Regions from separate parts of the Pseudomonas sp. LS2P72 genome, predicted to be linked through region 3. Evidence: predicted binding sites of a transcription regulator. Region 3 holds the regulator's gene; each other region holds the start of a gene.
The links. Region 3 encodes sigma-54, which starts transcription at its own class of promoters, with help from an activator protein. Its sites were predicted from a motif close to ANTGGCATNNANNTTGCTNT; they were not measured.
Positions count from the first base shown of each region.

Region 1: the regulator sigma-54 is predicted to act here: its motif matches at 3,096-3,115, upstream of ACYZUA_RS11745 (CmpA/NrtA family ABC transporter substrate-binding protein).
Region 2: the regulator sigma-54 is predicted to act here: its motif matches at 7,546-7,565, upstream of flgB (flagellar basal body rod protein FlgB).

Region 1 is NZ_CM142708.1:2,535,569-2,545,520, forward strand. It holds gene ACYZUA_RS11735 (nitrate/nitrite transporter) at 1-816, opposite strand, end outside; gene ACYZUA_RS11740 (ANTAR domain-containing response regulator) at 1,174-1,749, opposite strand; gene ACYZUA_RS11745 (CmpA/NrtA family ABC transporter substrate-binding protein) at 1,765-2,976, opposite strand; gene ACYZUA_RS11750 (quinone-dependent dihydroorotate dehydrogenase) at 3,206-4,225, shown strand; gene rmf (ribosome modulation factor) at 4,438-4,653, opposite strand; gene rlmKL (bifunctional 23S rRNA (guanine(2069)-N(7))-methyltransferase RlmK/23S rRNA (guanine(2445)-N(2))-methyltransferase RlmL) at 5,184-7,460, shown strand; gene ACYZUA_RS11765 (sensor domain-containing diguanylate cyclase) at 7,603-9,952, shown strand, end outside.
Region 2 is NZ_CM142708.1:5,314,847-5,324,798, reverse strand. It holds gene ACYZUA_RS24480 (glutamine synthetase family protein) at 1-1,233, shown strand, start outside; gene ACYZUA_RS24475 (MFS transporter) at 1,305-2,675, shown strand; gene ACYZUA_RS24470 (flagellar brake protein) at 2,747-3,493, opposite strand; gene ACYZUA_RS24465 (flagella synthesis protein FlgN) at 3,585-4,052, opposite strand; gene flgM (flagellar biosynthesis anti-sigma factor FlgM) at 4,101-4,427, opposite strand; gene flgA (flagellar basal body P-ring formation chaperone FlgA) at 4,594-5,355, opposite strand; gene ACYZUA_RS24450 (chemotaxis protein CheV) at 5,438-6,370, shown strand; gene cheR (protein-glutamate O-methyltransferase CheR) at 6,417-7,244, shown strand; gene flgB (flagellar basal body rod protein FlgB) at 7,607-8,014, shown strand; gene flgC (flagellar basal body rod protein FlgC) at 8,018-8,461, shown strand; gene flgD (flagellar hook assembly protein FlgD) at 8,478-9,200, shown strand; gene flgE (flagellar hook protein FlgE) at 9,232-9,952, shown strand, end outside.
Region 3 is NZ_CM142708.1:5,936,671-5,946,622, forward strand. It holds gene ACYZUA_RS27290 (KpsF/GutQ family sugar-phosphate isomerase) at 1-147, shown strand, start outside; gene ACYZUA_RS27295 (KdsC family phosphatase) at 147-671, shown strand; gene lptC (LPS export ABC transporter periplasmic protein LptC) at 679-1,251, shown strand; gene lptA (lipopolysaccharide transport periplasmic protein LptA) at 1,238-1,786, shown strand; gene lptB (LPS export ABC transporter ATP-binding protein) at 1,786-2,511, shown strand; gene ACYZUA_RS27315 (RNA polymerase factor sigma-54) at 2,696-4,189, shown strand; gene hpf (ribosome hibernation-promoting factor, HPF/YfiA family) at 4,264-4,572, shown strand; gene ptsN (PTS IIA-like nitrogen regulatory protein PtsN) at 4,585-5,049, shown strand; gene rapZ (RNase adapter RapZ) at 5,052-5,909, shown strand; gene ACYZUA_RS27335 (HPr family phosphocarrier protein) at 5,925-6,200, shown strand; gene ACYZUA_RS27340 (ZIP family metal transporter) at 6,246-7,139, opposite strand; gene ACYZUA_RS27345 (superoxide dismutase) at 7,170-7,781, opposite strand; gene ACYZUA_RS27350 (hypothetical protein) at 7,783-8,211, opposite strand; gene ACYZUA_RS27355 (class II fumarate hydratase) at 8,239-9,615, opposite strand; gene ACYZUA_RS27360 (FagA protein) at 9,596-9,952, opposite strand, start outside.

The DNA of each region.
Region 1 (9,952 bases), 3.0 Mb from region 3:
GAAACGGTCGGCCAGAGCGCCGCCCAACGGGCGCATCAAGCTGCCACCGAACACGCAGGCGGCGGTGTAGTAACCGGCGGTCACCGGGCTCAGGCCATATTGGTCGTTGAAATAGCCGGGCAGGGCGCTGGCCAGGCCGATGAAGCCGCCGAAGGTCACGCTGTAGAAAAACATGAACCACCAGCTGTCGCGGTCGCCCAACGCCTTGAAGTAGTCGGACATCGACTTGGCTTTCGGCCGCTCAGGCGCGTTTTTGGCCAGCCAGGCGAAGACGATGATGGTCAGGATCAGCGGGATCAGCGCGAAGCCAAACACGTTGCTCCAGCCAAATGCAGCCGCCAGCACCGGGGCGATCAGTGCGGCGAGCACGGTGCCCGAGTTACCGGCACCGGCGATGCCCATGGCTTTACCTTGGTGCTGGGGTGGATACCATTGCGACGCCAGTGGCAGGGCGACAGCGAAGGACGCACCGGCCATGCCGAGGAACAGGCCCAGCAGCAGTGCTTGCTCGTAGCTGTGGATGCCGTGTTTCCAGGCGACGAACAGGGCGCAGATGACGATCACCTGGCCGATTATCCCGGCGGTTTTTGGCGACAGGCGATCAGCCAGCAGGCCCATCGCAAAGCGCAACACGGCCCCGGCCAGAATCGGCGTGGCCACCATCAGTCCGCGCTGTTGGGTGGTCAGCTGCAGATCGGCGGCGATCTGCACCGCCATTGGACCGAGCAGGTACCAGACCATGAAACTCAGGTCGAAATAGAGGAAGGCCGCGAACAATGTCGGGGTATGGCCAGATTTCCAGAAGCTTGAATTCATCGCGCACCTCAGCTGTTAGGAGTCTCGAGAAGGAGTCATGAGCTTGCAGGTGGGGCGCCGCATCGGCCGCACCACCGGCCCCGGTCTATGGGGCCAAAACAAAAAAACGCCGCCACCGGATTCGCCAGAGGGCAAATGAGGTGAGCGACGTCTTTGTCGTAGGTGGGGCAACCGCCGTTGGTTACCTGTAGCGATTACCTAGCGAGATCTGTGCCAACAGTCTGAAACCGTGTGCGGCCAATCGCGAGCAAGCTTTGCTCCTACGGGTTTTGAGTGAGTTCGGATACTGCGAACGACACAAAAAACTGTAGGAGCAAGGCTTGCCCGCGATGGCGTCCTTTCAGGCACTACAGAGCTTCAGCCCAGCAACTCACTCATGGCAATGATCTGCTCGGCCACCTGAATCAGCTTCTGCTGGCGGCTCATGGCCTGGCGGCGCATCAGGGTGTAGGCCTGTTCCTCGTTGCAGTCCTTCATTTTCATCAACAGCCCTTTGGCCAGCTCGATGCGCTTGCGCTCGGCCAGTTGCTGGTCACGGGCGTTGAGTTGGGCGCGCAAGGCCTGGTCGCTTTCAAAGCGCGCCATGGCCACATCGAGAATCGGCTGCAAGCGCTGTGCGTGGATGCCTTCGACGATGTAGGCACTGACCCCGGACTTGATCGCCTGACGCATCACATCGGGGTCATGTTCGTCAGTAAACATCACGATCGGCCGCGGTTGATCGCGGCTCACCAGCACTACTTGTTCCATCACATCGCGGCTCGGTGACTCGGTATCGATCAAAATCACGTCCGGACGCACCGTTTCGACGCGCGCGGGCAGGTCGATGGTCAGACCCGACTCGTCGATCACCTCGAACCCGGCTTCGGTCAGGGCCGCTTTCAGGCGACCGACTTTCTTCGCGGTGTCGTTGATCAGCAGGATACGCAACATATTCGTAGTCTCCTGTCAGCGGCTGGCGAGAAGGGGCGAGCTGTCGCTCATGGCGTGCAGCTTGAAACTGCGGGCATAGCCGGCGGGGTCCAGCCCATCCCAGACCTTGCCGTCGATCAACTGGCTGCTGCGCATTGGCTGATCACTCGCGGCCACACCGACAGCGGTGGCGGCCTCTCGATACAAGTCTAGTTGCTGGACCTGACGGGCCACGCTGAGGTAGTCCGGGTCGTCGCGCAACAAACCCCAGCGACGGAACTGGGTCATGAACCACATGCCATCGGACAGATACGGCAAGTTGACCTCGCCACCACCATGGAAGCGCAGCGCGTGCGGGTCCTGCCAGCGATTACCCAGGCCATCGGCGTAGTCACCGAGCAAGCGCGGTTCGATGCAGTCGAGCGGGGCGTCGAGGTATTGCGGGGCACTCAACAGCTTCGCAGTGCTGCGGCGATTTTCGGTACTTTCTTCGATGAAGCGGCTGGCTTCGAGGATCGCCATCACCAGCGCCCTTGCGGTGTTGGGGTATTGCTCGACAAAGGCGCGGGTGCAGCCGAGAACTTTTTCCGGGTGATCGGGCCAGATGGTCTGGGTGGTGGCCATCGTGAACCCCAGGTTTTGCTGCACCGCACTGGCGGACCACGGCTCGCCGACGCAAAAACCATCGATGCGTCCGGCTTGCAGGTGCGCGACCATTTGCGGCGGCGGCACAACCACGCTGTCAACGTCCTGCAACGGGTGGATGCCCTGACTCGCTAGCCAGTAATACAGCCACATGGCGTGGGTGCCCGTAGGAAATGTCTGGGCGAAGGTGAGTTTTGGGCGACTTTGGTGCACGTGCCGTTCCAGTGCTTCAGGACTGGTCACGTCCAGCGCCTGTAAGCCATGGGAGAGGTTGATGCTCTGGCCGTTCTGATTCAGGCCCATGAGCACCGCCATGTCGGTCGACGCGACACCGCCGATGCCCAAATGCACGGCGTAGATCAAACCGTACAGGCTGTGCGCGGCGTCGAGTTCGCCACTGACCAGTTTGTCCCGCAGATTGGCCCAGGACGACTGGCGCTTGAGGTTCAGGGTCAGGCCGTAAGGTTGGGCGAAGCCCTGCGTGGCCGCGACCACTACCGAGGCGCAGTCGCTCAGGGCCATGAAGCCGAGGTTGATTTCGGTCTTTTCCGGGGCATCGCTGCCGTTGACCCAGGCCAGAGGGTTGGCTGGAACTTCAATCATCAGTAAACACCTTCCATAAAAAAGCGCCGTACCGGGCTGCTTGCCGGGGCAAGGCCAAGTGACGACGCCTTTGTCTTTCGACTCATCCCGTCGTTGGCATGAGTGCTGATGTCAGTGACGGTGCAAGGCATATGCCATCGCACGCTGATTTTGTCGCGCGCCTCGCCTGCAACCCCGATGCCCGGCTATAATCGCCGCCACTTTTCGTAGCCCAGAGTCAAACCCGCCCATGTACACCCTGGCCCGTCAGCTGTTGTTCAAACTTTCCCCGGAAACCTCCCACGATCTGTCCCTGGACCTGATCGGCGCGGGCGGACGTTTGGGCCTCAACGGCTTGCTGTGCAAGGCGCCGGCGAAAATGCCAGTGACCGTCATGGGCCTCGACTTCCCGAACCCGGTGGGTCTGGCGGCCGGTCTGGACAAGAACGGCGCGGCCATCGACGGTTTTGCGCAACTGGGTTTTGGCTTTGTCGAAATCGGCACCATCACCCCGCGTCCGCAGCCGGGCAACCCGAAGCCACGGATTTTCCGTCTGCCGGATGCCGAAGCGATCATCAACCGCATGGGGTTCAACAACCTCGGCGTCGATCACCTGCTGGCCCGAGTGGCGGCGGCCAGGTTCAAAGGCGTGCTGGGCATCAATATCGGCAAAAACTTCGATACCCCGGTTGAGCGGGCGGTCGACGACTACCTGATCTGTCTGGACAAGGTCTACGCCCATGCCAGCTACGTGACGGTCAACGTCAGCTCGCCGAACACCCCGGGCCTGCGCAGCCTGCAATTCGGCGATTCGCTGAAGCAGTTGTTGGCCGACCTGGCGACGCGCCGCGCAGAACTGGCGCTGCGCCACGGCAAACATGTACCACTGGCGATCAAGATTGCGCCGGACATGACCGATGAAGAAACCGCTCAGGTCGCGCAAGCGCTGATCGAAACCGGGATGGACGCGGTAATCGCCACCAACACCACCCTGAGCCGCGTCGGTGTAGAAGGCATGGAGCATGGTGACGAGGCGGGCGGTTTGTCCGGAGCACCGGTTCGCGACAAGAGCACCCACACCGTGAAGGTGCTGGCGGCCGAGTTGGCCGGTCGCTTGCCGATCATCGCCGTGGGAGGCATCACCGAAGGCAAGCACGCGGCTGAGAAAATCGCTGCGGGTGCCAGCCTGGTGCAACTCTATTCCGGCTTCATCTATAAAGGTCCGGCGCTGATTCGTGAGTCCGTAGACGCCATCGCCGCCCTCCGCTGATCCCCGTAGGAGCACGGCTTGCCGGCGATGGCGTCCTTGAGATCGCCATCGCCGGCAAGCCGTGCTCCTACAAGGGATTGTGTTTGGCCAGAGAGCAGGCATAAAAAAGGGCTCCTCGAAGGAGCCCCTGGGCCGAAGCCCGCCGCCCGGATGGGGCGTGCGTGGTAAGTCGTTACGTAATCAGATTGTCGTGTCGGAATGTGTGCCCTGTGTTAGCCGACGGCGTGAAGTTCGTTGAGTCTATGGATTCCCGCAGTGCCGGTCATACCGTCCCAGTTGTCGCCGCGTCCTTCTCGCCAGCCGTTAATCCAGGCTTGGCGTACCGACGGTAGAGTAAATGGGCAAAGCTCACGGGATTTGCCACCAACTCCATATTGATATCCGCGCAAAAATGCTCTTTCCAACGGATCACGCTTAAGTCTTCTCATAGGGTGTTGCCCTCACTTGTTGACTGTATTCATCGCGTCGACCTCAATTGAGGTCTGGCAGAAAAACTCCTGCCGTTGGGGCTCGCTGCCGGCGTCGCGAGCCAAGGTGTTGACGTCATTGCGGCGTCAACCTGTGTTGAGTTCTAACCAATGCGTCACATCGAGGGAATGATCGTTTTGTCATAAGGACGTAACGATAAAGATGGTATGGCGATAAGTAACACGATGTTGTCCCGTGTTTATTGGCAAAACCCCGGTATGATCAGCCCCGCGCTGCATGATGGGTTTAATCCTTTAGTGAGAATGCCTCCTGTTGAGCAGGGGGACTATTCGACGAAGGGTCGCCTTATGACATTTTGTTGCATCAACTTTTTTATCTGTCTTTGCATCTAAGCTCTTTTAACCCGAGCTTGCAGGGGTGGGACGGCACACCTTCGTGCCACGCGGGCGCTCTTTTAGAAAAGCGCCTGATTGAAAACCGGGCCGGCAATGCGTTGCCGGTTCACTTAGCTAAAGGCTCTGGAATTACCATGTCCGATCGTTTCGAACTCTTCCTCACTTGCCCCAAAGGCCTTGAAGGCCTGCTCATCGAGGAAGCCATCGGGCTTGGCCTTGAGGACGCGCGTGAGCACACCTCTGCCGTGCGCGGCATGGCCACCATGGAAACCGCTTATCGCTTGTGCCTGTGGTCGCGTCTGGCGAACCGGGTGCTGCTGGTGCTCAAGCGTTTCCCGATGAAAGACGCTGAAGACCTTTATCACGGCGTGCTGGATATCGAGTGGCAAGACCACATGCTCAACGACGGCACCCTGGCCGTCGAGTTCAGCGGTCACGGCTCGGGCATCGACAACACCCACTTCGGCGCCTTGAAGGTCAAGGACGCCATCGTCGACAAACTGCGCACGCCGCAGGGCGACCGTCCGTCTATCGACAAACTCAACCCGGACCTGCGCATTCACCTGCGCCTGGATCGTGGCGAAGCGATCCTGTCCCTCGACCTCTCCGGCCACAGCCTGCACCAGCGCGGCTATCGCTTGCAGCAGGGCGCGGCGCCGCTGAAGGAAAACCTCGCGGCAGCGATCCTGATCCGTTCCGGCTGGCCACGCATTGCGGCCGATGGCGGCGCGCTGGCTGACCCGATGTGCGGTGTCGGTACGTTCCTCGTCGAAGCCGCGATGATCGCCGCCGACATGGCGCCGAACCTGCGTCGCGAGCAGTGGGGTTTCACGGCCTGGCTCGGTCACGTCCCGGCGCTGTGGAAAAAGCTTCACGAAGAAGCCACTGAGCGTTGCGCGGCCGGTCTGGCCAAGCCACCGCTGTGGATTCGCGGTTACGAAGCCGATCCACGCCTGATTCAACCGGGCCGCAACAACGTTGAACGTGCCGGCCTGAGCGAGTGGATCAAGATCTACCAGGGCGAAGTCGGGACGTTCGAGCCACGTCCGGACCAGAACCAGAAAGGCCTGGTGATCTGTAACCCACCGTACGGCGAACGTCTGGGTGACGAAGCGAGCTTGCTCTATCTCTACCAGAACCTCGGCGAACGTCTGCGTCAGGCTTGCTTGAACTGGGAAGCTGCTGTATTCACCGGCGCCCCGGACCTGGGCAAGCGCATGGGCATCCGCAGCCACAAACAGTATTCGTTCTGGAACGGCGCACTGCCGTGCAAGTTACTGCTGATCAAAGTTACGCCGGACCAGTTCGTCACCGGCGAACGTCGCACTCCGGAACAGCGTCAGGTCGAGCGTGAACAAGTTCAAGCCGAAGTCGAAGTTGCAGACAACGACGTAGCACCCGGCAAGTACGAGAAGTACAACAAGAACGGCAACCCGATCAAACCGGCACCGGTAGTGATCGAGCAGCCGCGCTTGAGCGAAGGCGGGCAGATGTTTGCCAACCGTCTGCAAAAGAACCTCAAGGCCCTCGGCAAGTGGGTCAAGCGTGAAGGCATCGACTGCTACCGCGTCTACGATGCCGACATGCCGGAATATTCCATGGCCATCGACCTGTATCAGGATTGGGTCCACGTCCAGGAATACGCTGCGCCGAAATCCATCGATCCGGAAAAAGCCTCAGCGCGTATGTTCGATGCCCTGGCTGCCATTCCGCAGGCCCTGAACATCGACAAGAGCCGCGTGGTGGTCAAGCGTCGCGAGCGTCAGAGCGGCACTAAGCAGTACGAACGCCAAGCGGCACAGGGCAAGTTCGTCGAGGTCAACGAAGGTGGCGTGAAGCTGCTGGTCAACCTCACGGATTACCTCGACACCGGGCTGTTCCTCGATCACCGGCCGATGCGCATGCGAATCCAGAAAGAGGCGGCCGGCAAGCGCTTCCTCAACCTGTATAGCTACACCGCAACCGCCAGTGTTCACGCAGCCAAGGGCGGCGCGCGCAGCACCACCAGCGTCGATCTGTCGAAAACCTATCTGGACTGGGCGCGTCGCAACCTGTCGCTGAACGGTTTCTCCGAGAAGAACCGTCTGGAGCAGGGCGACGTGATGGCTTGGCTCGACGCCTGCCGTGACGAATTCGACCTGATCTTCATCGATCCGCCGACGTTCTCCAACTCCAAGCGCATGGAAGGGATCTTCGACGTGCAGCGTGACCAGGTGCAATTGATCGACCTGGCCATGGCGCGTCTGGCCCCGGGCGGCGTGTTGTACTTCTCCAACAACTTCCGCAAGTTCCAGCTTGAGGAAAACCTCACCGAGCGTTATGCGGTCGAGGAAATCACCGCCCAGACCATTGATCCGGATTTCGCCCGTAATGGCAAAATCCACCGTGCCTGGAAAATCACGGCTCGTTGACGGTTAATGTGATTGGATCCACAGAGCCTTGATTTTTAAAGGCTCTTGGCTTCTTTCTGTGCTGGTCAAATTGATGGCTAATAGCTATAACTCAACGCATGGCCAATGGGCTTTCCCGCACCTGGCGTTTTGAGTTGCGTCTATGTCGTTGCACGCCGTGCGCCCGAAGATCCTGGGTTTTATCAGTGAAGATGTCTCGGCCTGGCTGGTCGCATTGCTGGTATTGGTTATCGGCGGGATTCTCACGGGATTGCTCGCATGGTCGACGCTGAATCTGTTCCACCATCAATTGCGGCAACGTTTCCAACTGCTGGCCAGTGAACGTTACAGCCGTATCGAAGAACGCTTCGAAGATCAGGAGCAGCGCCTCGATGGCCTGCGTCGGTTCTTTGCCAATTCCAATTCGGTCTCCCGCGCTGAGTTCGACGGTTACACTCAACCGCTGCTGCACCGGACTCAGGCCTATTCCTTTGCCAAACGGATAGCCGGTGCCGAACGGGCGGAATTTGAACGCCAGGTGCGTGCAGAGGGTTTACCCGACTTCACCCTGCGCGAACTCAATGCCGACGGCCAACTGCAACTGGCGGCCGAACGGGATGAGTACGTGCCGGTGCTGTATAGCCAGACCCAAAGCAAACTGGGTTCGCCGCTGGGCTACGACTTGTGGGCTCAACCCTTGCGCCGTGCCACCCTTGAACGGGCCGATCAGCACGGCGGCATGGCGGTATCGCAGCCGATGCATCTGGTCAGTATCGAGCCGGCCTATGCGCGCGGCGTGCTGCTGGTCGCACCGGTGTTGCTGCGCAATAGTCCGGCTACGGCGGGGGTGAAACCGTACGGTTATGTCATGGCCGTAATCAGCATGCATCAGTTGCTGGCGGACGGGCTGCCGGAGGCGGGCCGTGACTACCTTTCGGTGCGCATCCTCGACTTATCCACAGATGATCAGCACGAAGTGCTTTATGAATCCCCCAACACGCCGTCCCCCAGTGAGTTGGCCGCGACCCGGCTGCTACGGCTTGCCGACCATAACTACCAAGTCGACATTCAGCCCAGCGATGCCTTCCTGCGAGCCAATCACTCTTCGGTGACCACCCTGGTGGTGCTGGGCAGCTTGCTCAGTCTGTTGCTCAGTGCATTGCTCTATGTGCTGGTCAGTCAGCGTCAACGGGCGCTGAAAATGGTCGAGCAACGGACCCAGGAACTGCGCGCTCGCGAGCAGGAGTTGCGCGGCACTCATGGTCAGTTGCGCGGCGTGCTGAATGCCGCGACCCAAGTCGCGATCATCGCCACTGATCTGCGCGGGGTTATCCAAACCTTTAATGCCGGTGCCGAGCAAATGCTTGGCTACACCAGCGCCGAAGTGGTGGGCCACATGACCCTGGAAAACCTGCACCTGCCCCGAGAGCTCGTGGCACGTTCGGCGGAGTTGAGCGCGCGCTATGGCAAACCGATTCCGACCTGCCAGGCGATGTTGGTCGAGGGCGGCGAGGAGGGCGGTCACGAAGCGCGGGAATGGACGCTGCTGCGTAGCGACGGCAGCCATTTGACGGTGAACATGCTGGCGACCCCGGTCCTCGACGAGCAAGGTTTGTGGGTCGGTCACCTGGCGATCTGTATCGATATCACTGAACGCAAGCGCGTCCACGAGGCCCTGGCGGCACGGGATTTGTTGCTGAAGAAACTCAGCGCCCATGTGCCCGGCGGGATCTATCAGTTCAAAATGGAGTTCGATGGGCGCTTCAGCGTGATCTACGCCAGCGACGGTATTCGCGAGATCTACGAACTTGAACCGGATGTGCTGTTGTTCAACGCCGAAGCGATTTTCACGCGGATTCATCCGCAGGACACCACCCGGGTCCGCGCTTCGATCCGGGCGTCGGCGGACACCCTCAGCCCTTGGCGCGAGGAATACCGCGTGCAGCTGCCCCTGCGCGGCTTGCGCTGGGTTCGTGGTGAGGCGACGCCGGAGGAACTGCCCGGTGGCGGCGTGCTCTGGCACGGCTATATCTCGGACATCTCCGACTTGAAACGGGTGGAAGAAGAACTGCGGGCGCTATCGATCACCGACTCCCTGACCGGGATCCACAACCGCCGCTATTTCCAGGAACGCCTGACCACCGAAATGGTCCGGGTCGAACGCGGTGGCGGCGAACTGTCGGTGATCATGCTCGATATCGACCACTTCAAACGTATCAATGACCAACATGGCCATGCTGTCGGCGATCAGGTGTTGCAGATCGTGTGCGAACGTATCGGCCATCGGCTGCGGCGCACCGACGTGTTCTGTCGCTTGGGTGGTGAGGAATTCATGGTGCTTTGCCCGGATATCAACGGCGAGCATGCCCATGTCCTGGCCTTGCAGCTATGGCAAGGGTTGCGCAGTTCGCCGATCGAAGGCGTCGGGACCGTGACCGCCAGTTTCGGAATTGCCAGTTGGCGAGTCGGGGAGGGCGCGGATGCGCTGCTGCTGCGGGCGGATTCGGGGGTGT
Region 2 (9,952 bases), 620 kb from region 3:
GAAGGCTTTCTCGAGGGCCGGCGTTTGCAGATGGCGCGGGGAGTGCTGCTGCAATGCATCATGGGCGGATATCCGCCAGCGCGCTTTTACGGCAGCGATGATGGCGACCTGGCGCTGGTGCCCGACCTTGCACAGATCCATCGCTTGCCGTGGAGCACGCAGCCGCGAGCCTTGGCCATTTGCGATGCGGACGAGCTGACCGGCGAAAGCTCGTCTTTGTCGACCCGCGGCCAACTCAAAGCCGTGATCGCGCGTTACGCGGCCCTCGGCCTGGCGCCGGTGGTGGCGACCGAGCTGGAATTTTTTGTCTTTGCACCCAACACCGACCCGACTCAACCGTTCCAGCCACCGCTGGGCCTGGACGGTCGTCGCGAGGACGGTCAATCGGCGTTCAGTATCAGTTCCAATAATGGTTTGCGGCCGTTCTTCAGCGAAGTCTACGCCTGCATGGCGGCCCTGGGCTTGCCGCGCGATACCTTCATGCATGAGATGGGCGTCAGCCAGTTCGAGATCAACCTGCTGCACGGCGATCCGCTGCTGTTGGCCGACCAGACACTCCTGTTCAAACATCTGCTCAAAGAAGTCGCGCTCAAGCATGGCCTGACCGTGGTTTGCATGGCCAAGCCGCTGGCGCACACGCCGGGCAGTTCGATGCATATTCACCAGAGCATCATCGAGATCGGCAGCGGGCGTAACGTGTTCAGCGATAAGGCGGGTGAGCCGACCGCGACCTTCCGTCATTTCATCGCGGGTCAGCAGGCCGGCATGGCGGATTTCACCGCGTTGTTCGCACCGAACGTGAACTCGTATCAGCGCTTGTGCCATCCCTTCGCATCACCGAATAATGCCTGCTGGTCCCACGACAACCGTGCGGCCGGATTGCGTATTCCAGCCAGTTCGCCCGCCGCTCGTCGGGTCGAGAACCGCTTGCCGGGGGCTGATGCAAATCCTTATCTGGCGATCGCCGCCAGCCTTGCCGCAGGGTTGTATGGCATTGAACACAAACTGGAGCCGAGCGAGCCGATCCAGGGTGAGTTCGAAGTGCCGGACAATCTTTCGTTGCCGTGTACCTTGCATGCGGCTCTTGAACGTCTGAAACGTAGCCAATTGGCGAAGGAACTGTTTGGCAAGGAGTTCATCGAAGGCTACATCGCCTCGAAGACCATGGAGTTGACCAGCTTCTTTGATGAAATTACTCCCTGGGAACGGCGTGTTTTAGCGGCCCAGGCCTGACGACCCGTCGACATCAGGCTATCGTTTGTCGGTAGCCTGAAACTCACTGCAAGGAGCCGCTCGGAACGCCGATGCGCCAAATCTGGAAACCCTTTCGAGCGCTTTATTTTGCCTCGCTGATGATGTTGATCGGCTCTGGCCTGTTGAGTACTTACCTGGCCTTGCGCCTGGCTGCCGACCACGTCGACAGCCTGTGGGTCGGTGCGTTGATGGCCGCCAACTATTGCGGCCTGGTGCTGGGTGGCAAGATCGGCCACCGGCTGATTGCCCGGGTCGGGCATATTCGCGCCTATTCAGCTTGCGCCGGGATTGTCGGTGCGGCGGTGCTGGGCCATGGCCTGGTGGACTGGTTGCCTGCCTGGATCTTCCTGCGGGTCATCGTCGGCCTCGGCATGATGTGCCAATACATGGTCATCGAAAGCTGGCTCAATGAGCAGGCCGAAGCCTCGCAGCGCGGCACGGTATTCAGCGGCTACATGATTGCCTCGTACCTGGGGCTGGTGCTGGGTCAGTTGATTCTGGTCATGCACCCGAGCCTGGGCCTTGAACTGCTGATGCTGGTCGCCTTGTGCTTCGCGCTGTGCCTGGTGCCGGTGGCCCTGACCCGTCGGATTCACCCGGCACCGTTGCACCCGGCACCGATGGAGCCGCGGTTCTTCATCAAGCGCGTGCCGCAGTCGTTGAGCACGGTGCTGGGGGCGGGGCTGATCATCGGTTCGTTCTACGGTCTGGCACCGCTGTATGCCTCGCAGCAGGGGTTGTCCACGGAGCAGGTCGGTCTGTTCATGGGTAGCTGCATTTTTGCGGGCTTGCTGGTGCAATGGCCGTTGGGCTGGCTGTCCGACCGTTATGACCGGGCGCTGTTGATCCGTTGTTTTGCCATGGTCCTGGCGCTGACCGCGTTGCCGCTGGCAATCATGCAGCAGGTACCGCTGGAGATTTTGTTTATCACCGGGTTCTTCTGTTCGCTGGTGATGTTCTGCCTGTATCCGCTGGCGGTGGCGTTCTCCAACGACCACGTCGAGGGAGATCGCCGGGTGTCCCTGACAGCGATGCTGTTGGTGACCTACGGTGTCGGCGCCAGTATCGGGCCGCTGGTGGCAGGGGTGCTGATGAAGCTGTTCGGCAGCCACATGCTCTATGCCTTTTTCAGTTTCTTCGCGTTGGTGCTGGTGTGGCGGATTCGCCCGAAAGCGGTAACCAACCTGCATCAGGTCGACGATGCACCGCTGCATCACGTCGCCATGCCGGACAGTATGTCGAGTTCGCCGTTGGTGGCTTGCCTTGACCCGCGGGTCGATGAGCAGGTGGTTCAGGAACAGATGCAGAACCCGATCAACCCTGAGCCGGACGCGGAACCCGAATCAGAGCCCGAAACCGATCCAACTCCCGAAGACCCTGATGCACCTCGCGAGCAAAGTTTTACCGAGGCCAGGCCTTAAGCATAAAAACAACGCATAAAAAAACGGGCAGTCACCGCAAGGGGCTGCCCGTTTTCTATTGAAGCGTCTTATTACATGTCGTCTTTGTCGAAGCGTCGCGCTTCGCGCTGAAGCTGATAGACGAACCGCTCGACCTGCCGCTGCACCAGCCCGCTCATGTTGTGAAAGCGTACGCCGGCGAAGGTGGTGGAGATTCTTTCTTCGAAGTGCAGGTAACGCAGCTCGACGGGTGCCGTCATGTTGCCAAAGGGCAGGGCGGCGATGAAGCGGTCATAGACCTGGCCCAGTTGCAGGCTGCCCGTGATGTCACCTTCGAAGCGTAACTTGCAGCCGGTGGCGGAGATGTCCAGTAGCTTGCCGCTGATCGGCGATTTGAGCTTTTCACCGCCCAGATCGACGTTGACCAGTTGTGCCAGCTTCAATGCTGCGCGGAATGCATTACGACGCTGGTGGTAAACCACCTCGGCGGGCAGGGCGCCACGGTAGCAGCGACCGCCACCGGATTCGTCGATGGTCAACGGGCCGTTGCTTTCCCAGGCAATACGTACGCCGTCGTGAAAGCCTTCGACCTTGAACGGTTCGCCGGCGAGCAGGTAGCGTTCACCATCGCGGGGAATCATTTCGTCCAGGGCAATCATGTTGCTGTCACGGTCAATGTCCACCAGATAGCTCTGGAAGCGCTGGCTGCGCTCATGGAACGTGATGATCAGCGGATCATGGCTGTCTTGCAGCTGGCGCAGGTTGCCGGAGATCTCCAACGGCGTGGTGAGCACCTTGGGTGGCTGCGGAGCATCTTCCGCGCTTAAGGCATTGAACACGGTTCATCAATCTCCAGACAAATATGACTACGGCTGGCCAGCATATTGCCAGCATGTTGCGCGTCTTGATAGTGCGCGCTTTTCAGCAGGCTCAAGCCTGACTGAGCGGGCGTGGCTTCGCAAGCATGGAGGTTGATCCGCGTGCATCATAGAGCGCTGGCGGTTCGCCGCCGTTGAGGATTTTCAGCTGATTGGCCGTCGCGGCCTGTTGGACCAGGATCGACTGGCCATTCTTGACGTTGGCCGCCTGGCACTGAGCCAGAAGATCGGTCAATACATCGCTCTGTTCCAGCAGCTGGTCGCCAATGCTCGAATGGCTGGCAAGTTGCTCCAGGCCGTTGCGGTTGGTCGGCAGGTTGAGGCTGGCGAGGATTTCACTGCGCTTGCGGCCATGCTGATCGAGCAAAATGATCAATGCCTGTTTCTGCGCCAGAATCTCTTCGAGCAGTGGCATGTCGCGACCGTGCAAGGCGAGGGACTCGGTTTGCAGTAACTCCAGCAAGTGCTGTGCTGGAGCGAAATCGTCGGTGATCAGTTGCAGTAAATTAGTGTCGTGCATGGCTGGCCTTGGGTTTTAAGCGTCCAAAAGCCTGGCGCAGGCCTTGGCCTAGCGCTGGGCTTCGAAGTTGAGCAGTTTGCTGGCTACACGGTTGCTGTCGACTTTGTAGCTGCCATCGGCAATCGCTGCTTTCAACTCGGCCACGCGGGCGTTGTCGACGGCAGGCTGATCGCGCAGCTTGTCAGTGACCTTCTGCAACTGTTGAGCCTCATTGCTGAGATGTACCGATTCCCCGCTTTTGACGGTACTGGCCTGTTCGGCCGGGGTATTCAGCGGTGCGGGTTTGCCGGCTTCGGCGGTTTCCTTCGCGGTGCTGGTACGTGTACTACCGGTAAGTGACGAGGAACTGTTTAAACGGCTGAAATCGATGACCATGACAAAAAACCTCTGGGTATTTGGACGCTTGCCATGTTTTCGGCCATACCCGGAAAAACTTTAGGCCCAATTATCAATGAGCTTGCGCGCGTCAGCGCTTGCCCTGCATAGGGCACAGTCTAGGGAACAGTCGAGTGGCGCGCCACATCTTCACAAACAGAGAGTTCTACATGGCCACTTCCACCTGACCGGGCGCGATGACTTGCGCCTTGATGACCCGCTGCGAGTTGAGGTTTTTCACCCGGATCTGTTCGCGCAAGCCGCCATTGGACAGCGCTTCACCCGGCATGCGCACGCTGAGCGTTCCACTGCGGGCGGTAATCACCACCTGGTCGCCCTTGGTGATGACTTCTGCCTGTTCCATGTGCACCAGGGTCATGACCTGGTCGGCAACCATTGGTCGGGTAAGTTTCTGCCCGATCGCCTGGTCGACGGAAGTCAGGTAACCCTGGCTGATCAGGCTGATGTCACGCTCGCGCAGGGTCACATCCTGGGGCTCGACGATACCGGCGCGTCGTAGCGGTCGGGTGGTAGTCACAATGTCGCGAAACAGGCGCACTTGAGCGGGTACGAATACCGTCCAGGGTGACGCGCCCTCGCAGCGCACCTTGACCGTAACACGCCCCAGCGGTGTGGCCGGGCTCTCCAGGGACGCTGTCAATTCCTTGTCGCACATGGGCATGCGCAGCCGTGGGTCGAGCTGCTTGACCTCGATCTCGTAGCGGCCTTCCGTTTGACTGGTGGCCAGATAGTCTTCTACGGTGAATTCAAGAAAGCCCTGGGTGACGCCGATAAGCATGTCAGGCAAGGTAACCGCGTCAGCAAGGGCAGGGCAGCCAGCGTTGAACAGGCAGACGGCCGACACCGCGCAAAGCAATTTGCGGGCGTTTGATGTCAGGCGTCGGAAAAATGTCGGTTCTGTGTTCATAAGAGTTAAAAAGCAAGCGCCGTGCCGTTTAGTGATGAATGCGCGTCGCAACACACTTAAGCGTTGGTGTAGGAGTCTATGCATGGCTGGTGTAATGGATGCGGTAAACCAGCGCACGCAACTGGTAGGGCAGAATCGCCTTGAGCTGTTGTTGTTCCGTCTCGACGGCCAGCAGCTGTATGGGATCAACGTGTTCAAGGTTCGGGAGGTGCTGCAATGCCCCAAACTGACGCTGATGCCAAAATCCAGTCCTGTCGTGTGCGGTGTGGCGAGTATTCGGGGGGCGACCATTCCGATACTTGATCTGGCCATGGCGACCGGTTCCGGTGCGCTGAAAGATCAAAGCAATCCCTTCGTGATCATCACGGAGTACAACACCAAGACCCAGGGTTTCCTGGTGCGGTCAGTGGAACGCATCGTCAACATGAATTGGGAGGAGATTCATCCGCCACCCAAGGGCACGGGACGCGATCATTACCTGACGGCTGTGACTCGGGTCGACAATCAGTTAGTCGAAATCATCGACGTCGAGAAAGTGCTGGCAGAAGTGGCGCCGACCCCGGAAGCGATTTCCGTTGGCGTGGTGGATGTCGAAACCCAGCACAAGGCGCTCTCTTTGCGAGTACTGACGGTCGATGACTCGTCGGTGGCGCGCAAGCAGGTGACCCGTTGCCTGCAGACGGTCGGTGTCGAAGTGGTGGCGTTGAACGACGGTCGGCAAGCGCTGGATTACCTGCGCAAGCTGGTCGACGAGGGCAAGAAGCCGGAAGAAGAGTTCCTGATGATGATTTCCGACATCGAGATGCCGGAGATGGACGGGTACACCCTCACGGCCGCGATCCGCAGCGACCCTCGCATGCAAAAGCTTCACATCATCCTGCATACTTCGTTGTCGGGTGTATTCAATCAGGCGATGGTCAAGAAAGTCGGTGCCGATGACTTCCTTGCCAAATTCCGTCCTGATGACCTGGCATCCCGGGTAGTCAACCGGATCAAAGCAGCAGACATCAGCTAGGGGCCTTTTGCCCCTAACGGTTAATACGATTTAAGAGGCGGCATCTTTGTCTACGGGTAATTTGGATTTCGAACAGTTCCGGGTCTTCCTGGAAAAAGCCTGTGGCATTTTGCTCGGTGAAAACAAGCAATACCTGGTCTCGAGCCGTCTCAACAAACTGATGGAACAGCAAGGCATCAAGTCCCTGGGTGAGCTGGTCCAGCGCATCCAGACCCAGCCGCGCAGCGGTTTGCGCGAGATGGTGGTGGATGCCATGACCACCAACGAAACCCTGTGGTTTCGTGATACCTATCCGTTTGAAGTCTTGAAGAACAAGGTGCTGCCGGCAGCGATCAAGGCCGCTCCTGGCCAGCGTCTGCGGATCTGGTCGGCGGCCTGTTCGTCGGGTCAGGAACCGTATTCGCTGTCGATGTCGATCGATGAGTTCGAGCGCGTGAACATGGGCCAGCTGAAGATGGGCGTGCAGATCGTTGCCACCGACCTGTCCGGTACCATGCTGACCAACTGCAAGACCGGGGAGTACGACAGCCTGGCCATCGGCCGTGGCCTGTCGCCCGAGCGCCTTCAACGTTACTTCGACCCGAAAGGGCCGGGGCGCTGGGCAATCAAGGCACCGATCAAGAGCCGGGTGGAGTTTCGCTCGTTCAACCTGCTGGACAGCTACGCGGCGCTGGGCAAGTTTGACATCGTGTTCTGCCGCAACGTGCTGATCTACTTCTCCGCCGAGGTGAAGAAGGACATCCTGTTGCGCATTCACAGCACGTTGAAGCCAGGCGGTTATCTGTTCCTCGGTGCTTCCGAGGCGCTGAACGGTTTGCCGGACCATTACCAGATGGTCCAGTGCAGCCCGGGGATCATCTACCAGGCGAAGTGATTCGTTGGCGTCATCAAAAAAAACGGGAGTCCTCAGGGGCTCCCGTTTTTTTTTGCCTGCTCATTCCTCATAGACGCTGCAACACCTGTAGGAGCATGGCTTGCCCGCGATGGCGGTGTGTCAGTCAATGATGATGTTGTCTGACACACCGCCTTCGCGGGCAAGCCATGCTCCTACAGGGGATAGGTGTTGCCCATGGGAAAGCGGCAGAAAAGCGGCAGGCGGCGGAAATCGGTTGCCGCTTTTCTGGCATTGCCACGTTGCCACTGCCCGCAAAGCCCCGGTTTACGGGCTTTTTTCGATTGGCACGACGCTTGCTTTGTCCATGTTACGAAAAATCAGGTCACCCGAAGGTTTCCGACATGAGCATCAGCTTCGATAAAGCGCTCGGTATTCACGAACAAGCTTTGGGCTTCCGCGCTCAGCGTGCCGAAGTCCTGGCCAACAACATCGCCAACGCCGACACCCCGAACTACAAGGCTCGGGATCTGGACTTCTCGAAAGTGCTCGCCGAGCAGAACGAGAAGAGCAGAAGCGGCACTTTCGCCCTGAACAAGACCAACAGCCGTCATATCGAAGCCGAAGGCCTGGGCAATGGCGACGAGTCGCTGCTGTATCGCACGCCGATGCAACCATCGATCGACCAGAACACCGTGGACGCCCAACTGGAACAGTCGAACTACGCGGAAAACGCGGTCAACTTCCAGGCCAGCTTCACCCTGCTCAACAGCAAATTCAAAGGGCTGGTGTCAGCCCTTCGTGGAGAGTAAGTCATGTCTCTAGCCAGTGTTTTCAACATCGCCGGTAGCGGCATGAGTGCCCAGACCACTCGCTTGAACACCGTCGCCTCGAACATCGCCAACGCCGAGACCGTCTCGTCGAGCATCGACCAGACCTACCGTGCACGGCACCCGGTATTCGCCACCATGTTCCAGGGCAGCCAGAGCGGCGGCAGCGATTCGCTGTTCCAGAACCAGGACGCGGCCGGTCAAGGCGTGCAAGTGCTGGGCGTGGTCGAAGACCAGAGCAACCTGGACGCGCGCTACGAGCCGAACCATCCGGCGGCCGACGCCAAAGGCTACGTCTACTACCCGAACGTCAACGTGGTGGAAGAAATGGCTGACATGATTTCCGCGAGCCGTTCGTTCCAGACCAATGCCGAAATGATGAATACCGCCAAAACCATGATGCAGAAGGTCCTGACCCTCGGTCAGTGATAAAGGGGCGACTCAGATGAGTGTTACCGATACCACCAGTGGCATTAGCCTCAAGGACATCCTGGCCAACTCCTCGATCAAGACCAACACCAGTGCCGACGGCCTGGCGGCGGCAACGAACAGCGCCACCGGCAAAAAGGCCCTGGGCAAGGACGCGTTCCTGCAGTTGCTGGTAACGCAACTGAAAAACCAGAACCCGCTGGAACCGCAGGACAACGGCGAGTTCGTCGCCCAGTTGGCCCAGTTCAGTAGCCTGGAAGGCATCACCACGCTCAACACCACCGTGAGTGGCCTGGCGAGCAATTACAACTCGTCCCAGGCATTGCAGGCGTCGTCGCTGGTCGGGCGTTCGGTTATTGCGCCGGCCGACAAGGCGGTGGTCGATACCTCCAAGAGTTTCACCGGCACCATGGCCGTACCGGCGTCGGTAGACCCGGTCAAGGTCAAGATCACCGATGCCGATGGCAAGGTTGTCCGCACCATCGACCTGGGCAGCCAGAAAGCCGGTACTTCCAGTTTCATCTGGGATGGCAAAAACGATGCAGGCGAAGTGGCCAAGGCGGGCACCTATACCTTCGGCGCTACGGCGACCTACGACGGCAAGGCGACCTCGCTGGTGACGTACCTGCCGGCCACCGTCAACAGCGTGACCATCAGCCAGACCGGCGGTGAGTTGATGCTCAACCTGGCCGGGGCGGGCAGCATCGCCCTGTCCAAAGTTCAAACTATTGGTATGTAGAGCCGACTAACACGGCACAAAGGAGTGGAATATGTCTTTCAATATCGGCCTTAGCGGTCTCTATGCAGCCAACAAACAACTGGACGTGACCGGCAACAACATCGCCAACGTCGCGACCACCGGTTTCAAATCGTCCCGTGCGGAATTCGAAGACGTTTACTCGGCCACCAAGCTGGGTTCCGGCAGCAAGACCATCGGTAACGGCGTGCGCCTGGCCAACGTTTCCCAGCAGTTCACCCAGGGCGACGTCAATAACACCGGCAACGTGCTGGACATGGGCATCAACGGTTCCGGTTTCTTCGTGCTGAGCGAGAACGGTTCGATGTCCTACACCCGTGCCGGTACGTTCAAGGTCGACAAGGACGGTTACGTCACCAATAGCGATGGTTCTGCGCGTCTGCAGGGTTATGGCGTGGATGCCAATGGCAAGATCCTCAATGGCGTTTTGACTGACCTGCGCGTCGATACGTCGAACCTGGCGCCAAAAAACACCTCCACGGTTTCGTCGACGATCAACCTGAACTCCACCGCTCCCATCATCAACCAGACGACCAATCCGTTTGATCCGTCCAAGGAAGCGTCCTTCACCAAGCAGTTCAGTACCCCGATTTACGATACTCAGGGTAACAAGCACATCATGGATCAATACATGGTCAAGACGGGTGACAACACCTGGAAGACCTACACCCTGATCGAGGGTCGCAACCCGGATGGCAGCGACCCTACCGTTACTCCTCCTGTCGCTTCGACCA
Region 3 (9,952 bases):
AAGACCGCCCGGGCCGATATGCTGGCAGCCGAAGCCCTGAAAATCATGGAAGACCATCGAATCAACGCGCTGGTAGTGGTGGACAAGGAGGACCGTCCGATCGGCGCCTTCAACCTGTCCGACCTGCTGCGTGCAGGAGTAATGTAATGAGCACCGACCTGCTGCAACGCGGCAAGAACATCAAACTGGCGGTTTTCGACGTCGATGGCGTACTGACCGACGGACGCCTGTACTTCCTCGAAGACGGCAGCGAATTCAAGACGTTCAACACCCTCGACGGCCAAGGCATCAAGATGTTGATGGCAGCCGGCGTGCAGACCGCTATCATCAGCGGCCGCAAGACCCCGGTGGTCGAGCGACGAGCGAAGAACCTCGGTATTCCACATGTGTACCAGGGGCGCGAAGACAAACTGGTGGTGCTCGACGAGCTTCTTGCCCAACTCAACCTAAGCTATGAGCAAGTCGCCTACCTCGGCGACGACCTGCCGGACCTGCCGGTGATTCGCCGCGTAGGCCTGGGCATGGCGGTGGCAAGCGCTGCCAGTTTCGTCCGTGAACACGCCCACGGCATCACCCAGGCCCGCGGCGGCGAGGGTGCCGCTCGCGAATTCTGCGAATTGATCCTGCACGCGCAGGGCCGCCTCGATGCGGCAAACGCCGCGTACCTGTGAGCCAACTATGCTGAGCAAAAAGATTCGCAAATTCCTGGTGTTCGGTTGCATCGCAGCGATATTCGCGGCGGTCGGCTACTGGAACATCAGCCCGGAACGCTTTCTCGACCAGCCGGTGGCAAAGATCGATGAAACCGCGATCGACTATTACGCGATCAACGCCCACAGCGTGCAATTCCTGCCGGACGGCAAACTGCAATACGAAATGACGTCCGACAAGGTTGAACACCTGAAAGCCACCGAAGTGACGCTGCTGACCAATCCCGACCTGAACCTGTTCCGCGGCACCGAGTTTCCGTGGCATGTCCAGAGCGAGCACGGCGAAGTGAATCCCGACGGCACTCAGGTCGAACTGATTGACTCGGTGCGCATCACGCGTTTCGACGAGAAAAACCGCAAGACCCTGATTACCACCACCCGCATGACAGTGTTCCCGCAGCGGCAATATGCGCAGACCGAGCAACCCGTTAGAATCGACGGCGCTGGTGGTGTGTCGACTGGCAAGGGAATGAAAGCGTATTTGAAAGAAAGCAGGATACACCTGCTATCTAACGTAAGAGGACAGTATGAGGCTCGTTAAAACCCTCCCTATTTTGCTCGGTCTGAGCGCAGCACTGGGAAGCGTGAGCGCCTGGGCTCTGCCGAACGATCAAGAGCAGCCTATCCGCATCCAGGCCGACGACGCCCAACTGGACGACAAGAATGGTGTTGCCACCTATAAAGGTGACGTGATCATTACCCAGGGCTCGATGATTGTTAAAGGCAATACTGTGACCATCACCCGCACCCCGGCCGGCGACATCGACGTGGTGACTTCGGTGGGCAATCTGGCCTACTTCGAGCAGATGCAGACGGCTGGCGACACCAAGCCGGTTCAGGGCTACGGAGTGACCATCCAGTACCACGCATCGCAAAACCGCGTCGTGTTGATCGATCGTGCCAAAGTCATCGACAAGGACAACAACGTCACCCAAGGCGAGAAAATCGTCTACGACACGGTGAAAAAGCTTGCGAGCGCCGGTCGCGCGACGGGCAACAAGGTCACCGAGTCGCGCCCGCGCATCGACATGGTGATCCAGCCGAAGAAGAAAACCGACGAGCAAAAGGCCCAGTAATGGCAACTCTGAAAGCTCAGCATCTGGCCAAGAGCTACAAGAGCCGCCAGGTCGTGCGTGACGTCAGTCTGTCGATCGACAGCGGTCAGATTGTCGGCCTGCTAGGTCCCAACGGCGCTGGCAAGACCACCTGCTTTTACATGATTGTCGGCCTGGTACAGGCCGATCAGGGCCGCGTACTGATTGACGACCTGGATGTCAGCCACCAGCCTATGCACGGTCGTGCGAAGGCCGGTATCGGCTATCTTCCGCAAGAAGCATCGATCTTCCGCAAACTCTCGGTAGCCGACAACATCATGGCGATCCTCGAGACCCGCAAGGAACTCGACAAGGCCGGCCGTCGCAAAGAGTTGGAAAGCCTGCTGCAGGAATTCCACATCAGCCACATCCGCGACAGCCTCGGGATGAGCCTGTCCGGTGGTGAACGCCGCCGCGTGGAAATTGCCCGGGCCCTGGCTACCAACCCGAAATTCATCCTGCTCGACGAACCTTTCGCTGGCGTGGACCCGATTTCGGTGGGCGATATCAAACAGATCATCTACCACCTCAAGGCCAAGGGCATTGGCGTGCTGATCACTGACCACAACGTCCGTGAAACCCTGGATATCTGCGAAACCGCCTACATCGTCAACGATGGCCAACTGATCGCCGAAGGCGACTCTGCCACCATCCTGGCCAACGACCTGGTCAAGGAAGTGTATCTGGGCCATGAGTTCCGCCTGTAAGCACTGAGGTGTCTGGCTGGTTGCCCGGGCGCTTGTCTCAATAAAAAATCAATATTTTTTTATTGTTACAGCGCTCTAGGCAAACGCTGCAGTTTCGGGCATATAATTTGCTTATGTTTGGCGCTCCGGCGCCCTGTAGTGGATGGCGCATGTGCGCCGGCGAATAAGGTGTTAAGCCCCTGCCATGAAACCATCGCTAGTCTTGAGAATGGGCCAGCAGCTGACGATGACACCGCAGCTGCAACAGGCCATCCGCCTGCTCCAATTGTCGACCCTGGACCTGCAACAGGAAATCCAGGAGGCCCTGGAGTCCAATCCGATGCTCGAACGCCAGGAAGAAGGCGACGACTTCGATAACGCCGACCCCTTGGCCGACAAAGCCGAACAGCAACCCAACGTCGACATTCAGGAACCCTCCTACCAGGAAACCGCCCCGACGGTTGATAACCTCGAGGAAGGCGACTGGAACGAGCGCATCCCCAACGAACTGCCCGTGGATACCGCGTGGGAAGACGTCTACCAGACCAGCGCCAGCAGCCTGCCGAGCAACGATGACGACGAGTGGGACTTCACCACCCGGACATCGGCCGGCGAAAGCCTGCAAAGCCACCTGCTGTGGCAACTGAACCTGGCTCCGATGTCCGACACCGATCGACTGATCGCCGTGACCCTGATCGACTGCATCAACAATCAGGGCTACCTGGACGAAACCCTCGAGGAGATTCTCGAAGCCTTCGATCCGGAACTGGACATCGAACTGGACGAAATCGAAGCCGTCCTGCACCGCATCCAGCAATTCGAACCCGCTGGCATCGGCGCACGCAACCTGGGCGAATGCCTGCTGCTGCAATTGCGCCAGTTGCCCGCCAAGACGCCTTGGCTGGTCGAGGCCAAACGCCTGGTCACCGATTACATCGATCTGCTCGGCAGCCGCGACTACAGCCAACTGATGCGTCGCATGAAGCTCAAGGAAGACGAACTGCGCCAGGTTATTGAACTGGTGCAGAGCCTCAACCCGCGCCCAGGCTCGCAAATCGAGTCCGGCGAAGCCGAATACGTCGTTCCCGACGTGATCGTACGCAAGGACAACGAGCGTTGGCTGGTGGAGCTGAACCAGGAATCCGTGCCACGACTGCGGGTCAACGCTCAATACGCCGGTTTCGTGCGCCGCGCCGACACCAGCGCCGACAACACCTTCATGCGCAATCAGTTGCAAGAAGCCCGCTGGTTCATCAAGAGCCTGCAAAGCCGCAACGAAACCCTGATGAAAGTCGCCACTCAAATCGTCGAGCATCAGCGCGGCTTTCTTGAATACGGCGACGAGGCCATGAAACCGCTGGTCCTGCATGACATCGCCGAAGCGGTGGGCATGCACGAGTCGACGATTTCACGGGTGACCACGCAAAAATTCATGCATACCCCTCGGGGCATATATGAACTGAAATACTTTTTCTCCAGCCATGTCAGCACCTCCGAGGGCGGTGAATGCTCGTCCACGGCGATCCGCGCGATCATCAAAAAACTGGTTGCCGCGGAAAATCAGAAAAAGCCGTTGAGTGACAGCAAGATCGCTGGTTTACTGGAGGCACAAGGCATTCAGGTGGCTCGCCGCACCGTCGCCAAGTACCGCGAATCCCTCGGGATCGCGCCTTCGAGCGAACGCAAGCGGTTGATGTAGAGCCACGCCACAGCGTTCCAGTGGCAGGCATTTCTGCCTGCCGCTTTATGCACTGGCAACGAAGGAGAAGCTGTATGCAAGTCAACATCAGTGGACACCAACTGGAAGTGACCGAACCTCTTCGCACCTACATCGGCGAAAAACTCGAACGATTAGAGAGGCATTTCGACAAGATCACCAACGTGCAGGTCACGATGACGGTCGAGAAGCTCAAGCAGAAAATCGAAGCCACGCTGCATATTCCCGGCAATGAAGTGGTCGCAAACGCGGAGCATACCGATATGTACGCGGCGATCGACGCACTGACCGACAAGCTGGATAAACAACTCAAAAAGCATAAGGAAAAGACCCAAAGCCTCCTCCAGGGCGCGACCGGTCGTTAACACTCCCAACCCATGATCCGACTTGAAAGCATCCTGACCCCCGGCCGTTCCCTCGTGAACGTGCCGGGCGGCAGTAAAAAGAAAGCCCTCGAGCAAATTGCCAACCTTATCCACAAAGAAGTGCCGGATCTGGAGATGCAAGATGTCTTCGAGGCTCTGATTGCCCGTGAAAAACTCGGTTCAACCGGTTTTGGCAACGGCATCGCCATCCCCCATTGCCGCCTGAAGGGCTGCACCTCGCCCATCAGCGCCCTGATGCACCTTGATGCACCCATCGATTTCGACGCAATCGACGGCGCCCCGGTTGACCTGCTGTTCGTTCTGCTGGTCCCGGAAGCCGCTACCGATGCGCACCTGGAGTTACTGCGCCAGATCGCCAGCATGCTCGACCGCAAGGAAGTGCGCGAAAAACTGCGCAGCGCCCCGAGCAATGAAGCCTTGTATCAGGTTGTCCTGGACGAGCAAAACGGTCATTAATCATGCGCTTGATCATCGTCAGTGGCCGCTCCGGCTCAGGTAAAAGTACCGCACTCGATGTTCTCGAGGACAACGGCTACTACTGCATCGACAACCTGCCCGCCGGCCTGCTGCCGGAACTGGCCGAACGCGCGTTGATTCATACCGAGCTGGCACAACCGCTGGTTGCCGTATCCATCGATGCGCGCAACTTGCCGAGCCACTTGTCGCGGTTTCCCGAACTGCTGGAAGAAGTGCGCAGCCGGCACATCCAGTGTGATGTGCTTTATCTGGACGCCGACGAAGAAACCTTGCTCAAACGTTTCTCGGAAACCCGCCGTCGTCACCCGCTGAGTAATGCCAATCGCTCGCTGGCCGAGGCCATCAACGATGAGACCGCCCTGCTCGGGCCGATTGCCGACCTCGCCGATCTCAAAGTAAACACCACCAACCTGAACCTGTATCAGCTGCGAGATACCATCAAGTTGCGCCTGCTGAACCAGCCGGAACCCGGCACGGCGTTCCTGGTGGAGTCTTTCGGCTTCAAGCGTGGCATGCCGGTGGACGCCGATCTGGTGTTTGACGTGCGTTGCCTGCCGAATCCCTATTGGAAGCCAGAGTTGCGCGATCAATCCGGGCTTGATCAACCGGTTATCGAGTATCTGGCGGCACAGCCGGACGTCGAAGAGATGTTCCAGGACATTTCCGCATACTTGCTCAAGTGGCTACCCCGCTTTGCCGCCAGCAACCGCGCTTATGTCACGATTGCCATTGGCTGCACCGGCGGCCATCACCGCTCCGTTTACCTGACCGAACGACTGGCCCAGGCCCTGCAAAAATCTCTGAAGAACGTCCAGGTTCGCCACCGCGACCTCAGCTAAAGGATTCACACCGCGATGCCTGCTCTGGAAATTGAAATCATCAACAAGCTGGGCCTGCATGCCCGCGCTTCTGCAAAATTCGTTGGCGTCGCCGGTGAGTTCAAGGATTGCACGATCAGGGTAGGACGCACGCCGGAATCCACGGTCGACGGAAAAAGCATCATGGCAATGATGATGCTCGCTGCTGGCAAGGGAACAATAATTCACCTGAGTACCGAAGGTGAGCAGGCTGATGAGGCGCTGCAAGCTTTGGTGAATTTGATCAATGACTACTTCGGCGAAGGCGAATAACACCTCGCCCTGTAGCAGCTGCCGAAGGCTGCTACATAGTCAGTGTCAAGCCAACGCTGTATCCATCACCATCATCAGACAAAACCCGATCAGCAACCCAAGGCTTGCAAGCTTGTCGTGACCATTGCGGCGCGACTCGGGGATGACTTCATGGGTGACCACCAGCAACATTGCCCCGGCCGCCAGCGCCAACCCCAAGGGCAACAACAATTCGGCCAGACTCACTAGCCAGGCGCACAACAACGCGAAGACCGGCTCGACCAGACCTGACGCAGCACCCATCAGGAACGCCTTGACCCGCGACATCCCTGCCCCGGCCAGTACCAGCGCGATCACCAAACCTTCCGGCACATCCTGCAAGGCGATACCCATGGCGAGGCTATCGGCGTCGGGCATGCCACCCCCCGCCGACACACCAACCGCCATGCCTTCTGGAATGTTGTGGGCAATGATGGCAAACACAAACAACCAGATTCGCGGCGGGATGACGGGTCGCTCCAGCATGCCTACGAGCATTTCCGGCGACGCACCCGACACTTTGCGATCAACCAGAAACAATCCGAACGCCCCCAGCATGATGCCGAAACTGATCAGTCCGCTGGCCGCCCAAGGCGTCAGTCCCAGGTTTTCAGCGGCAGAGATCCCCGGAACGATCAACGAAAACGCGGTCGCCGCGAGCATCACCCCGGCCCCGAAGCCAAGCAACGTATCACTGACCGCCTGAGGTATCCGTCGAATCACCAGCACGGGCACCGCGCCCAAGGCTGTGCCCAAGGCGCAGATCGCCCCGCCTTGCAGCGCGCGCAGCAGTTTCGGCTCGAGGTCCAGCCAAGCCAAGCCTTGGGTAACCAATAACGTCATGCCTGCCAGCAGTAACAGCGATCCCAATGCGTAACGAAACATTCGCCCACTTCCGATCGCCAGTGTTTCAGTGCCCATAGCCAGCCTTGGATTGTTTTTGCAGAAGTCTTAAACCAGTGCAGCCTGATAGCGCGCAGCGACTTCAGGCCAATTGATCACGTTGTAGAACGCGTTGATGTATTCCGGGCGACGGTTTTGGTATTGCAGGTAATACGCGTGCTCCCAGACATCCAGGCCGAGGATTGGCGTATTGCCGTTCATCAATGGACTGTCCTGATTGCCGCTGCTTTCAACGACCAGCGTCTTTTGCGGCGTCACACTGAGCCACGCCCAGCCGCTGCCGAAACGAGTCAGCGCGGCTTTGGTGAAGGCTTCCTTGAAACTGCTCAGGCCGCCCAGTTGCTCATCGATCGCCTCAGCCAAGGAGCCTTCAGGATTGCCGCCGCCGTTGGGCGCCATCACTTCCCAGAACAGCGAGTGGTTGGCATGCCCGCCGCCCTGATTGATCACCGCCGCGCGTAGCTTCTCCGGGAGTTGCTGAACAGCTGACACCAGTTTCTCCACTGGCCACTCGGCAAACTCGGTGCCTTCAACCGCTGCGTTGAGGTTGTTGATGTAGGTCTGGTGATGCTTGGTGTAGTGGATTTCCATGGTCTGCGCATCGATGTGCGGTTCCAGGGCGTCGTAGGCGTAGGGCAAGGCAGGCAAGGTAAAAGCCATTTCAATGGACTCCATGATGTAGAGGCGCAGGCGAGGCGGCATCGATGTGCAGCAACCGATGCGTACGCGGGTATTCACCGTGTTCGCTGATGAAATTCAGCAGTTCGACATAGGTTTTGCTGCTCTGGCGCAACGCCGCTTCACGCAGGGCCGGCGCCAGCCGTGGGTCCTGCATGGTCTGCAACAACCGCTGATGGATGGCGCACAGGTACTCGGCGCTCTCCTCCGGCTGGTTCAGACGCAAATGCAGATCCGCCAGGTTGTGGTGGGAAATCACGCAGGCCGCCACCGCTTCGTCGGCATCCGCCCAGCGCTCGAACAACACCTGGGCCAGGGCCAATGCCTGCAAGTAAGCCTCGCGGGCATCGACGTATTCGCCCAGCATGAAACAACGATTTGCCCGTTCGATCGTGCGTTTCCAGTGTTCCATGGTGAGCCTCCAAAGCGGTTGCGGTGGTTACACGCCGCCTGCGGTGAGTTTTTCCGGGTCCAGCAAGACCTCAAGCTGGCTGCGTGTCAGGTCGGTGTGTTCCAGAGCGACATCGATCACCGGACGGCCCTGTTGGTAGGCCTTCTTGGCGATCTCCGCGGCTTTTTGGTAACCAATGATCGGGTTGAGTGCGGTGACCAGTATCGGGTTACGTGACAGCGCTTCCTTGAGCCTGGCTTCGTTGACCTTGAAGCTGGCAATGGCCTTTTCACCCAGCAGATGGCTGGAGTTGGCCAGCAACTCGATGCTGCTTAGCAGGTTCTGGGCGATGATCGGGAGCATCACGTTCAGCTCGAAATTGCCCGACTGACCGGCGATGGTGATGACCGTGTCATTGCCGATGACTTGAGCGGCGACCATGGCGGTCGCTTCCGGGATCACCGGGTTGACCTTGCCAGGCATGATCGAAGAACCCGGCTGCAAGGCTTCGAGCTCGATTTCACCAAGACCCGCCAGCGGGCCGGAGTTCATCCAGCGCAGGTCGTTGGCGATCTTCATCAGTGAAACGGCCGTGGTCTTGAGCTGACCGGAAACGCTGACCGCCGTGTCCTGAGAGCCGATCAGCGCAAACAGATCCTCACCCGGCTGGAATTGCACCTGAGTCAGCTTGCTCAGTTGCTCACTGAAACGCGCCGCGAACTGCGGATGAGCGTTGATGCCGGTGCCCACTGCCGTGCCGCCCTGGGCCAGGGATTGCAGGCTTGGCAGCAGATCCTGCAGATGACCGATATTGGCCTTGAGCTGCTGCGCCCAACCGTTGAGCACCTGGCTCATGCGCACCGGCATCGCGTCCATCAAGTGAGTGCGACCGGTTTTGACGTGGTGATGAACCTCTTCGGCCTTGCGCTCGATCACCTGAACCAGACGCACCAGTGCCGGCAACAATTGCTCGTGCAACGCCAACGCAGCACTAACGTGCAGGGTGGTCGGGATGATGTCGTTACTGCTTTGGCCGCAATTGACGTGATCGTTAGGGTTCACCGGCTCGCCGAGTAGTCGGCTGGCCAGGGTGGCGATCACTTCGTTGGCGTTCATGTTCGAACTGGTGCCGGAACCGGTCTGGAAAATATCCACCGGAAAATGCTGCATGAAGTCGCTTTGGAGCAGGCCCAGCGCCGCATCGACGATGGCGGTGCCCTGGGATTCACTGATTTGCTCGAGCTCGACATTGGCTCGGGCAGCGGCGGCCTTGGCCAGGATCAGCGCGCGAATGAACTGCACGGGCATCGGCTTACCGCTGATGGGGAAGTTATCCACTGCACGTTGAGTCTGTGCACCGTAGAGGGCGTCCACCGGGACCTGAAGTTCGCCCATGCTGTCGCGCTCAATACGTGTCTTGGTCATCTGTAAATCCTTGCACCAGTTCTATGAGAGGAATCGAGGGCTGCAACTCGCAGGTCGCCAGTTGCCAGGTGTAGCTCTGCCAGCGCTTGAGGCGGCATTTACACAGAGAGAGGCGTTCCAGATCGCGCAACGGCCGCCAGGCCTGGTCCAGACAAAAGGTGCGCCAGTGCCAGGGCAGTGCGACATCGGCGGCGGTGTCGAGCAACAGACGGAAAGAAGTTTCGGCGATGGTCCAGGGAGAGGTTGCCGTGCAACAGGCGAGATACCGACCTTCGGCCAGGTAATGTTCGATCAGGCGAGGTTCGTCAGGGTCCATCGCGCAACGGATCTGGCGACT